Regions from separate parts of the Zobellella aerophila genome, predicted to be linked through region 3. Evidence: predicted binding sites of a transcription regulator. Region 3 holds the regulator's gene; each other region holds the start of a gene.
The links. The regulator LexA, encoded in region 3, represses DNA repair genes until DNA is damaged. The targets are predictions, from matches to a motif close to ANCTGTNTNNNNANACAGNT.
Positions count from the first base shown of each region.

Region 1: astB (N-succinylarginine dihydrolase) is a predicted target of LexA. The motif match lies at 1,887-1,906, and genes of this name have one in related genera.
Region 2: dinB (DNA polymerase IV) is a predicted target of LexA. The motif match lies at 1,795-1,814, and genes of this name have one in related genera.

Region 1 is NZ_BAABCX010000001.1:940,915-945,161, forward strand. Features, by position in the region: gene topA (type I DNA topoisomerase) at 1-1,651, opposite strand, end outside; gene astB (N-succinylarginine dihydrolase) at 1,988-3,325, shown strand; gene ABD806_RS04450 (Bax inhibitor-1/YccA family protein) at 3,600-4,247, shown strand, end outside.
Region 2 is NZ_BAABCX010000002.1:33,678-37,924, reverse strand. Features, by position in the region: gene nqrF (NADH:ubiquinone reductase (Na(+)-transporting) subunit F) at 1-416, shown strand, start outside; gene ABD806_RS07800 (FAD:protein FMN transferase) at 423-1,457, shown strand; gene nqrM ((Na+)-NQR maturation NqrM) at 1,459-1,683, shown strand; gene dinB (DNA polymerase IV) at 1,821-2,861, shown strand; gene ABD806_RS07785 (hypothetical protein) at 2,901-3,233, opposite strand; gene ABD806_RS07780 (aminoacyl-histidine dipeptidase) at 3,332-4,247, opposite strand, start outside.
Region 3 is NZ_BAABCX010000003.1:233,399-237,645, reverse strand. Features, by position in the region: gene ctaD (cytochrome c oxidase subunit I) at 1-1,248, opposite strand, end outside; gene coxB (cytochrome c oxidase subunit II) at 1,258-2,331, opposite strand; gene lexA (transcriptional repressor LexA) at 2,642-3,271, opposite strand; gene ubiA (4-hydroxybenzoate octaprenyltransferase) at 3,408-4,247, opposite strand, start outside.

The DNA of each region.
Region 1 (4,247 bases), on a different contig from region 3:
CATAGTTCATCAGCTCGGCAAAGCTTTCCTGCAGGCGATCGGCGACGATTTCGCCCATCTTTTCCGCATAGAAACGGCGGCTCTCGACCTTGACGTAACCCCGGTCCTGGATGGTGGAGATGATGGAGGCATAGGTCGAGGGCCGGCCTATACCCCGTTTCTCCAGCTCCCGCACCAGTGCGGCCTCGGTAAAGCGGGCCGGCGGCTTGGTGAAATGTTGTTTGGGATCCAGCCTGTTCAGGTTAAGCACTTCCCCCTGCTGTACCGCCGGCAGTTCGGTATCGTCCCCCTTGCGACCCTGGGGGCTCAACACCTTGGTCCAGCCCGCAAAGCGCAGGATACGACCCCGGGCCTTCAGTTCATAGTCTCCGGACTGGACGATGATGGTGCTGCTGTCGTACTGGGCGGGCACCATCTGGCAGGCGACAAACTGCCGCCAGATGAGATCATAGAGTCGTTTGGCATCCGCCTCCATGCCGTCGAGCTGTTCGGCTTTCAACTGCACATCCGAGGGGCGTATCGCCTCATGGGCCTCCTGGGCATTGGCCTTGGCACCGTACTGGTTGGCCGACTCGGGTAGAAAGTCCTTTCCGTACTGGCTCTGGATATACTCCCGCACCCCCTCGACGGCCTCCTGGCTCAGGTTGGTCGAATCGGTACGCATGTAGGTAATATAACCGGCCTCGTACAGCCGTTGGGCCAGCATCATGGTGCGTTTGACACCGAAGCTCAGTCGGGTGCTGGCGGCCTGTTGCAGGGTAGAGGTGATAAAGGGCGCAGGCGGCTTGCTCTGGGTCGGCTTGTCCTCCCGGGACGACACCTTGAAATTGCCGGCCTTCAGGGCATCCACCGCCGCCAGGGTATCGGCTTCATTGGTGGGCCTGAACTCCCGACCCTGATATTTGACTACCATCATGGTCAGTGCCAGTTGCTGCTCGTTGTTGAGCTCGGCCTGCACATCCCAGTATTCTTCCGGCACAAAGGCCTTGATTTCGCGTTCTTTTTCGACGATCAGGCGCACCGCAACCGATTGTACCCGGCCGCCGGACAGGCCCCTGGCCACCTTTTTCCACAACAGGGGTGAGACCATATAGCCCACCACCCGGTCGAGAAAACGACGGGCCTGCTGGGCATTGACCCGGTTCAGGTTCAGCTCAGAGGGATGACCGAACGCTTCTTGAATCGCCGACTTGGTAATTTCGTTGAACACCACCCGCTTAAAGCGGGCATCGTCTCCCCCGATCAGTTCTTTCAGGTGCCAGGCGATGGCTTCTCCTTCCCTGTCCAAATCCGTTGCCAGGTAAACGGTATCGGCTTTTTCCGCCAGGGACTGTAACTCGGACACCACTTTTTCTTTACCGGGCAGCACCTGGTAATCGGCTTTCCAGCCATGCTCCGGATCCACCCCCATGCGGGCAACCAGCGCCTGCCGCTCTTTTTGTTTCTTCAGCCTGGCTTTTTCTTCCGCACTCAGATGCTTGGTATCGGCGGCGCTGCGACCATTGGTTTTCTTGCCGGCGGAGGCTGAACCCGAGGTGGGCAAATCCCGAACATGGCCGACACTGGATTTGACGATAAAGTCTTTACCCAGATATTTGTTGATGGTCTTCGCCTTGGCGGGCGATTCGACAATTACCAGAGATTTACTCATAAAGCGCGTGTTGATCCTTTAAGTCTGGCCCCTGTCCGGGGTAACCGGTGGCGAGGTATTGACGGCTGTATAAGTGAAAAAACCGCAAAACGCAAACTTGCCTGTGCCAAACCGGAAAAAAATTGTATGAATTTATATTTATTTATTAACACCCTCATACCAGCAGGAATCAACTGCTTTTTTTATCAAGGTGCCTGTTCGGCCGCTTTTTATGCATTCTTATTTCCCTGGTGAAATCTGTTGTTAAAAACGGGTTACACCCACCAAATAAAACCACATATAATGTCCAAAACCAGAACATTCGCAGACATTTACACCATTTTAAAGGACAATATAATGGTTCAGTTCGAAGCTAATTTTGATGGCCTGGTCGGCCCCACCCACAACTATGCCGGCCTGTCTTATGGCAATGTCGCCTCTCAGTCCAACGCCCAGGATGCATCCAATCCGAAAGAAGCGGCCAAGCAGGGCCTGAAAAAAATGAAGGCGCTGAGCGAGCTGGGCTTGGTCCAGGGCGTGCTCGCCCCCCAGGAAAGACCGGATATCGACACCCTCAAGCGCCTGGGTTTTACCGGTACCGATGCCCAGATCCTCGACAAGGCATTCAGGGAAGATCCCGTGCTGCTGGCCGCCTGTTGCTCGGCCTCGAGCATGTGGACCGCCAACGCGGCCACCGTCTCGCCCAGTGCCGACACCCAAGATGGCCGGATACATTTCACTCCCGCCAACCTGACCAACAAATTCCACCGATCGATCGAACATGAAGTGACCGGTCGCATCCTCAGCCAGGTATTTGCCGATGAGCGGCATTTCAAACACCATGCGGCGCTGCCCACCAATGAGTATTTCGGTGACGAGGGTGCGGCCAACCATACCCGCCTGTGTGGCGATTATAGCCAGGCCGGGGTTGAGCTGTTCGTCTATGGCCGCAGCGCCTTCGATCTCAAGGCACCGGCTCCCAAGCGTTATCCGGCCCGCCAGACGCTGGAAGCCTCCCGCGCCATTGCCCGCCTGCATGGCCTGGGCGATAACACCGCCATCTTCATTCAGCAAAATCCCGAGGTGATCGACCAGGGGGTGTTCCACAACGATGTGATCGCGGTCGGCAACCAGAATGTGCTGTTTTATCATCAGCAGGCCTTCCTGCACACCGAACAGGCTCTGGCCGAGATCCGCGCCAAACTGCCCGGTACCGAACTGCATTTTATCGAAGTGCCGACCACCGAAGTTCCGCTGCAGGATGCGGTAAAAAGCTACCTGTTCAACACCCAGATAGTGACCCTCAAACCCGGCCATATGGCGATTATCGCGCCTACCGAGTGCCGTGATACCCCCAGCGTCAATGCCTACCTGAACAAGTTGACCGGCCTCAACAGCCCGATCCGGGAAGTGCACTTTATGGACGTCAAGCAAAGCATGCGCAACGGCGGCGGCCCCGCCTGCCTGCGGCTGCGGGTGGCGATGACCGAGCTTGAGCATGCCGCCACCAACCAGGCCTGCCTGATGAACGACGCGCTGTTTGCCCGCCTCAACCAGTGGGTCGACCAGCACTACCGGGATCGGCTGACCCTGAGTGACCTGCGTGACCCGGCGCTGCTGCAGGAATCCCGCACCGCCCTCGACGAGCTGACCCGCATCCTGCAGCTCGGCTCCGTGTATCCGTTCCAACGTTAAGCGGGAAACGAAAACATTAAAGTGGCTAAGCCGATCTGCGGTGCCATGGCCGGAAAGTGCTCCTGCCATTCCGGCATCCCCGCCATCCCTGACGGTCAGGGCGCAGCAGATCGGCCCATCGGCCAAATCCTCCCCTCGACCAACGGCGGTCTTGGCAAGGCCCGACCAGTAAATTTCCCCGCCATCTCTCGACATTGCCGCCATAATATGACCAAATGAGTCATAATCATTACGTCCTCTTGACCTTATAACCTGGCATACGGGAGTCAACAACATGCAATTCAACACCCTATCGCGCACCCAGACGGCGGTACAGTCAACCAACAAGGTACTGCGCAATACCTATATGCTGCTGGGCATGACCCTGGTGGTCGCTTCGCTGTCCGCCGGCGTCAGCGCCATGCTGGCCCTTCCTCATCCGGGACTGATCATCACCCTGGTGGGTTTTTACGGCCTGATGTTCCTGACCGAAAAAAACAAAAACAGCGGCCTGGGTCTGTTGTTTATCTTCGCCTTTACCGCTTTTACCGGTTACACCATAGGCCCCATCCTCAACCTGTATCTGAGTACCAGCTCAGGTACTGAAACCGTGATGCTGGCGCTGGCCGGTACCGCGCTCACCTTCCTGTCGCTGTCCGCCTACGTGCTGACCACCAAGAAAGACATGTCATTCCTGGGCGGCATGATGATGGCCGGCTTCGTGGTGATCATCGTCGCCTTTATCGCCAACCTGTTCCTGCAGTTGCCGGCCCTGAGCCTGGCAATGAGCGCCATGTTCATCCTGTTCTCCTCCGGCGCCATCCTGATGCAGACCAGTGCCATCATCCATGGCGGCGAGCGCAACTATATCTCCGCCACCATCACCCTCTATGTCTCTATCTTCAATATCTTCCTGAGCCTGCTGCACCTGCTGGGCTTCAGC
Region 2 (4,247 bases), on a different contig from region 3:
ATACCGACGCCGAGATGGTGTTTATCGGCGGTGGTGCCGGTATGGCGCCGATGCGCTCTCATATCTTCGATCAACTCAAGCGCCTGAACTCCAAGCGCAAGATCAGCTTCTGGTATGGTGCCCGCTCCAAGCGCGAAATGTTCTATGTGGAAGATTTCGACGGCCTGCAGGAGCAGTGCGACAACTTCCAGTGGCATGTGGCGCTGAGCGATCCTCAGCCCGATGACAACTGGACCGGTTACACCGGCTTTATCCACAATGTGTTGTTTGAGAACTATCTGCGGGATCACGACGCCCCCGAAGATTGTGAATACTACATGTGTGGACCGCCCGTGATGAACGCCGCCGTGATCAATATGCTCAAGGAATTGGGCGTAGAAGATGACAATATCCTGCTGGATGACTTTGGTGGCTAATCGCTGATGATATCGCGTGTAACTAAATGGCTGGCCCCTGTGGGGCTGGCCTTTTTATTGGCGGCCTGTCAACCGCCGGCGACGGAGTCGTCGGTATTGCATCTGACCGGCGAGACCATGGGTACCTATTATTCGGTGAAGGTGGTGGGGGCCGATGAGGCACTGGCAGCGCCTCTGCAGGCGGAGATCGACCGCCGGCTGGAGCGGGTCAACGACCAGATGTCCACCTACCGGCCCGACTCCGAGCTGAGTCGTTTCAACCGCCATGAACAGCCGACGCCTTTCCCGGTGTCGACCGATACCGCCAGGGTGGTCACCGCCGCCCTGCAGCTGGGGCGGCAGAGCGATGGCGCCCTGGATGTAACGGTGGGACCGCTGGTCAACCTGTGGGGCTTCGGTCCCGATGCCCGGCCGACCCGCATCCCTTCACCTGAACAATTGCAACAGATCCGGGCACTGACCGGCCTGCGGCATTTGCAGGTCAGGGTGACGGCGGAAGGCGAGTTCCTGCATAAACAACTGCCGGAGCTGTATGTGGATCTGTCGGCTATCGCCAAGGGCTTTGGCACCGATCTGGTGTCCGAGTATCTGGCTGAAGAAGGCTTGACCGATCATCTGGTCGAGATCGGCGGCGAGGTGCGGGTCAGCGGTCACAATGCCCAGGGCCAGCCATGGCGGATTGCGGTGGAAAAACCGGGAGCGGAGAGCGGCTCGGTGCAGCAGGTGATCGCCATCGGCAACAACAGCGTGGCCACCTCCGGCGACTACCGTAATTACTATCAGCTGGATGGTAAACGGCTGTCCCATACCCTGGACCCGGCCACCGGCCGGCCGATCACCCATAACCTGGCCTCGGTGACAGTGATACACCCTTCCTGTATGATGGCAGACGGTCTGGCAACGGCGCTGACGGTGATGGGAACCGAGCAGGCCCTGGCATTTGCGGAAGCAAACCGACTGGCGGTCTATCTGCTCACCAAGACTGACGACGGCTTCAGGGTGGATATGTCCAGCGCCTTCAAGAAGTATTTAAGAGGTTGATATGCTGTATTTTCTGATTACCTTCGGGGTGTTTGCCCTGGTGATTTTCGCCATGGCCATCGGTTACATAGTGCAGCGCAAGACCATCTCCGGCTCCTGCGGCGGCCTGGGCTCGATCGGTGTCGAAAAGGCTTGTGATTGCCCGGACCCCTGCGATAACCGCAAGAAGAAAATGGCCAAGGAAGAAGCCAGACGTAAGATGCTGGAAGAAAACCGCATCATTTGATGTAGGGCAGGGACTTGGGATTGGTGATTCATCATCCCAAATCCCAAATCCCAAATCCCAAACCCCAAATCCCCGGCTTCCTGCCCACCTGGTTTCGCGCTACTATTCGGATACTGTGTATTTATCCAGCCCAGACCGTGCGCAAGATCATTCATATCGATATGGACTGCTTTTTTGCCGCCGTAGAGATGCGTGAGCACCCCGAGTGGCGCAGTATTCCCCTGGCCATCGGCGGCAGTGCCAGCCGGCGCGGGGTGATCGCCACCTGCAACTATCCGGCACGTGCCTATGGGGTTCGCTCGGCTATGCCCAGCCATCAGGCATTGCAGCTGTGTCCCGAGCTGCTGCTTGTGCCCGGTAATATGGAGCAATATAAGGCCGTTTCCCTGCAGATCCGTGAAATTTTTAGTCGCTATACCCTCTTGGTTGAACCCCTGTCATTGGATGAGGCCTATCTGGATGTGAGCGACAGCCCGCTGTTTCAGGGCAGTGCCACCCGCATCGCCGAGGATATTCGCCGTACTATCCAGCATGAGCTGCAGTTGACCGCGTCCGCCGGCGTGGCGCCCAACAAGTTTCTGGCCAAGATAGCCTCGGAAGAAAACAAGCCCGATGGCCTGTTCGTGATCCCGCCGGAGGCGGTCACCGATTTCGTGCAGCGCCTGCCCCTGGCCAAGATCCCCGGTGTCGGCCGGAAAACCGCGCAAAAGCTGGCGGACCTGGGATTGGAAACCTGCGGCCAGTTGCCTGACTTTGGGGCAACCGCCCTGGTGCGACACTTCGGCAAATTTGGTCAATTGCTCTGGCAGCGCTGTCAGGGCAGGGACGAACGACCGGTACAGGTGGAGCGGATCAGGAAGTCGGTGGGGGTGGAAACCACCCTGGCGGCCGATATTTACAGCGAGGTGGAAGGGGAGGCCGTGTTGGCCAGCTTGTGGCCGGATCTGCAGCGCCGGCTGGCCGAACGCGCCATCAAGGGGCTCTGTATCAAGCTGAAGTTTTCTGACTTTCAACAAACCACCCTGTCCCGGCGCAGCCTGAATCCGGACTGGCAACAGGCCCGGTTGTTGCTGGAGCAGGCCTGGGCACGGCGCAGTGGCAGGGGGATACGCCTGGTAGGGATCAGTGTGGAGCTGGACGACAGCCGGCACACAGAACAGTTGAAATTTGACTGGTAGCCAGGCTGGCTGCCGCTCTCATCGTGATCCGGCGGCGGGTTACGGGTTCAGATGATTTTCTTCCACTATCTGCCAGCCCTGATTGTTACTTGTCGTTGCGGCCGGCGGTGCCTGGACATTGTTCGATGGCGGTAGCTGAACGGCCGGTGCGGTCTGACCTGGCTCGATGGCGGGACTATACCGGCCATCGTTGACTGGCCGGGCTTGAACGGTGGGTGTTTCGTTACGCTTGTCGTTTTGGATACCGGGCGCCAGCTTGCGGGTCTCGTCCAGCAGTTCACGGCCGAAGCTCACCGCCTTGTTGAGCAGGTTGTCCGCCAGCACCGGGGTAGAGAGCAGGGTCAGCAATACACAGAGGGGGGAGAGTTTCATCTGGTTGTCCTCTTCAAGCGAATTTGCCCTGAGCATACGATAAATCGGCACAATTAAACATGCCGTCTCCCTCGCACCTGTCTGACTCTGGCGCGCGCCTAGCGGCGGGGCGTCTGGTGCAGCACCCGGGTCAGCAGCAGCCAGAAGCGCTCCACCGCCTTGATATGTACCCGCTCATCGGGGGAATGGGCGCCCTGGATGGTGGGTCCGAAGGATACCATGTCCCAATGGGGGTAGCTGGCCTTGAATAGCCCACATTCCAGGCCGGCATGGATCACCTTGACCGCCGGCAAGGCACCGAAAACTTCCTTATGGGTAGCCAGCACCAGCTTCATGATCGGGGAGTCGGGATCCGGCTGCCAGCCGGGATAGGCGCCATTAAACTGGCAGTCGGCACCGGCCAGGCGGAACACCGCGGCCGTCATCTCGGCCACCCGATCCCGGCCCCTGTCATCGAGGGAACGGATCAGGCATTGCACGAAGATACGCTCTTGCTCGGTTTTGATCACCCCCAGGTTGGTCGAGGTGGTGATGGTTTCCGCCATGCTCCGGCTGGTGGCCATCACCCCGTGTGGGCAGGCCAGCAGCGCATCCAGCAGGCGTTGCTGCAGCTGTGGGGCCATGACTCGCTCGGGCAGCTCCGGCTCGGCCGTCAGGCTCAGGCGAATAAAATCATCTACCCCGGCAAATTCCGTGCTGAATTGTTGCTGCCACCGCTCGAGCAGGCTGTTGATACGCTCTTGGTGCTCCGGTGCCAGGGTGATGGTGGCCCAGGCCTCACGGGAAATGGCATTGCGCAGGGTTCCGCCGTTCAGCTCGGCCAGGCTGAACTCCAGCTGCTGGCCGAGCGCGTGCAACACTTCGGCCAGCAGCTTGTTGGCATTGGCTCGCCCCTGATGAATATTGATGCCCGAATGACCGCCGCGCAGCCCGGCGACGGCCAGCCGCCAGGCCTGATGTCGCCGGTCGGGGCCCACCGCCAGGTAGGGCAGGCTGATATTGGCATCGACGCCG
Region 3 (4,247 bases):
GTAATACACCGCCGCCATCACCGAAAAGATTGCCCCCGTGACCAGCACATAGTGGAAGTGGGCCACCACGAAGTAAGTGTCATGGTACTGGAAATCCGCCGGGGTCATGGCCAGCATCAGGCCACTGAAACCGCCGATGGTGAACAGTATGATAAAGGCCAAGGCGAACAGCATGGGCACTTCAAAGCTGAGCGAGCCCCGCCACATGGTCGCCACCCAGTTGAACACCTTGACCCCGGTGGGAACCGAAATCAGCATGGTGCAGTACATGAAAAACAGCTCGGCTGCCACCGGCATACCCACGGTAAACATATGGTGCGCCCAGACCAGGAAACTCAAGCCGGCGATAGACGCGGTGGCATACACCATGGAGGAATAGCCGAACAGCGGCTTACGGCAGAAGGTGGGCAAAATGGCAGAGATAATGCCGAAGCTCGGCAAGATCATGATGTACACCTCCGGGTGGCCGAAGAACCAGAAAATATGCTGAAACATCACAGGATCGCCGCCACCGGCGGCGGCAAAGAAGCTGGTACCGAAGTATTTGTCGGTGAGCACCATGGTCGCCACCCCCGCCAGCACCGGCATCACCGCGATCAGCAGGAAAGCGGTGATCAACCAGGTCCAGCAGAACAGCGGCAGTTTCATCCAGGTCATGCCCGGCGCCCTCAGGTTCCAGATGGTGACGATGACATTCATCGCCCCCATGATCGAGCTGATCCCCATGATATGGATGGAGAACACGAACAGGCCGGTGCTGTCGGGAGAATAATGGGTGGACAGGGGCGCATAGAAGGTCCAGCCGAAGTTGGGGCCTCCACCCGGCATAAACAGGGATGACAACATCAGCGCAAAGGCGAACGGCAATATCCAGAAGCTCCAGTTGTTCATCCGCGGCAGCGCCATATCCGGTGCGCCTATCATCATCGGGACCATCCAGTTGGCCAAGCCGACAAAGGCCGGCATCACGGCCCCGAAAATCATCACCAGGCCGTGCATGGTAGTCATCTGGTTAAAGAAATTGGGCTCCACCAGCTGCAGCCCGGGCTGGAACAACTCGGCCCTGATCACCATGGCCATGCTGCCCCCAACCAGGAACATGGTCAGGCTGAACAGCAGATACATGCTGCCGATGTCCTTATGGTTGGTGGTAAACAGCCAGCGGCCTATACCCTTGGCCGGGCCATGATGGGCATGTTCGACTTCCAGATGCCCATCGGCCGTTTGTGTCCTGTCTTGCTGTGTCATCCCTGCCCCCTATTGTCCCTGCCGTGCCGCAGCTATATCCCCGGGCTGCACCAGATCACCGGTATCATTGCCCCAGGCGTTGCGTTCATAGGTGATCACCGCAGCCAGCTCTTTCAGCGCCAGCTGTTTGTCAAAGTTCTGCATGGCGGTTCCCGCCTTGCCGTGCAGCACTACGTCGATATGGGCCGCCCTGTCCTGCAGGATGAGTTCACTGCCTTTCAACGCCGGGAAGGCCCCCGGGAGTCCCTCGCCACCGGCCTGATGACAGGCGGCGCAGCTCCGCAGATATACTTGCTCCCCCAGGCTCATCAATTCATCCCGGGTCATCTCCATCGCCGCCAAGGCCTGTTCCGCCGCCTTGGCCTCTGCCTGCCGGGTCTTGGTTTGCGCCAGCCACTGGGCAAACTGTTCAGGCTCGCGCGCATCCACCACTATCGGCATAAACGCATGGTCCTTGCCGCACAGCTCGGCGCACTGACCCCGGTACATGCCCGGGGTGTTGATCCGGGTCCAGGCCTCGTTGATAAAACCGGGAATGGCGTCTTTCTTGACCGCAAACGCCGGCACCCACCAGGAATGGATGACATCGTCGGAGGTGATCAGGAAACGGATCTTGCGATCGGTCGGCAATACCAGGGGCCGATCCACCTCCAGCAGATAATTACCGGCCTTGCTCAGGCTACCGTTGATCTCCTGCGGCAAGGTAGCCAGCAGGCTGTAGAATTCGACACCCTGATCGAAGTAACGGTAATGCCACTTCCACTGGGAGCCGGTAATTTGGACGGTAAGATCAGACTGGCTGGGGTCCTCCATGGCGATCAGGGTACGGGTGGCGGGCACCGCCATGGCGATCAGGATCAGAAACGGGATCAGGGTCCAGAGAATTTCAACCCTGGTACTCTCATGAAATTGCGCCGCCTTCGCCCCTTTGGATTTGCGATGGTGAATAATGGCCCAGAACATGGCCCCGAACACCAGGATGCCGATCACCACGCAGATCAGCAGTATGGTCATATGCAGGTCGTAGACCTGCCGGCTGATATCGGTGACCCCCGGCGTCATATTAAAGCGAGAATTTGCCAAAACCGGCAGACTCGTCGGCAAGGACAAGAGCAATAAAAGCAGCTTCACACGCACCCCCAAATTTTTATTCCTTTATTTTTGGCGCACTCAAAAGAGAGTCAGTGCTAACTGAACAACCGCATCCATGGTTCAGCTCATCATAAGTAAAGCATTGATTTAAAAAATGTAAAAAATGAAAGGAGAAAAAAGTGGGAGCCGTACGACAAAGCCGGAAAGAAGATCGGCATAACCATGCCGGGAGTTGAGTGCTTACCAACGGGGAGCCCAAGGGCCGGACTGAGCCGCCCCCTCGGACAGGTTCAGGCCCGGTTCAAAAACCTTCGCTGTTACGAATAACGCCTACCGCCAGGCCTTCGATAATCAACTCCTGCTGGCGCAGATCCACTTCGATGGGCGAGAGCTCTTCGTTTTCCGGCAGCAGGCTGACCTGGTTGCCCTTGCGCTGGAAGCGCTTGACGGTGACCTCGTCATCAAGCCGGGCCACCACCACCTGCCCGTTGTGAATATCCTGGGTCTTGTGTACCGCCAGCAAGTCACCGTCCATGATACCGATGTTCTTCATACTCATGCCGCTTACCCGCAGCAAGAAGTCGGCTTGGGGGCGGAACAGCGATGGATCCAGCTGGTAATAGCTTTCGATATGCTGCTGGGCCAGGATGGGTTCACCCGCGGCGACCCGGCCGATCAGGGGCAACCCGCTATCCGGGTTCACCACCTCCGGCTCCTCCTCCTGCAGCAGGCGGATACCGCGGGAGGTGCCGGGCATCACGCTGATCACCCCTTTCTTGGCCAGGGCCTTCAGATGCTCTTCGGCGGCATTGGCGGAACGAAACCCTAGGATGTTGGCGATTTCGGCGCGGGTGGGCGGCATACCGGTTTGTTGCATATGCGCTTTGATAATATCCAGAACCTGGGTTTGGCGAGGGGTAAGGGTTTTCATCATGAGACCTGTTTTTTTATACAGCTAACTGTCAGTATATCCAGTAAATTCAGGAGGGCAAGGGCTAAATGCCCGGCGGACATTTCCAGACGGGAGGGATAAACCGGCCAACTGGCTGGCCGGACAACATGGATGGTTACAGCAGGGCCAGGATCAGGCCGGCGAAGATCGTCAGGCCGACATAGTTATTGTTCAGGAAGGCCTGGAAACAAGCCATCCTTTCCCTGTCCCTGATCAGCCGCTGCTGATAGACAAACAACGCCGCCGCCGCCAGCAAGCCCCAATAGAAGGCGCCGCCCAGGGCGAATACCTGGGCGGCCCACAGCAGCAGCAGCAGGGTAGCCAGCTGCAGCAGGCCGACGATCAGCTTGTCGCGCCGGCCGAACAGAATGGCGGTGGATTTGACGCCTATCTTCAGATCGTCGTCCCTGTCCACCATGGCGTACATGGTATCGTAGGCCACCGTCCAGGTCAGGTTGGCGGCAAACAGCAGCCACAGCCCGACCGGCAGGGCATTGCTCTGGGCGGCAAAAGCCATGGGGATCCCCCAGGAAAAAGCGATACCCAGGAAGAGTTGCGGTAAATGGGTAACCCGCTTCATAAAGGGATAGAGCGCCGCCCACCCCAGGCCGGCAAAGGCCAGCTTGATGGTCAGGCTGTTGGTGGTCAATACCAGCATAAAGGAAGCCAACACCAGCAGGACAAACAAGCCGAGAGCCTGGCGTGCCGTCAGCTCGCCCGATGCCAGGGGACGGGCCTGGGTGCGCTTGACATGGCCATCGATCTTCCTGTCGGCAAAGTCATTAATCACACAGCCCGCCGAACGCATGGAAAACACCCCCACCACAAACACCAGCAGCACCCAGGGATCCGGACGCCCCTGACCAGCAATCCAGATGGCCCACAGGGTGGGCCAGAGTAACAGCAGGGTGCCAATGGGTTTATCCAGTCGCGCCAGCGCCATATAGGCACGCCA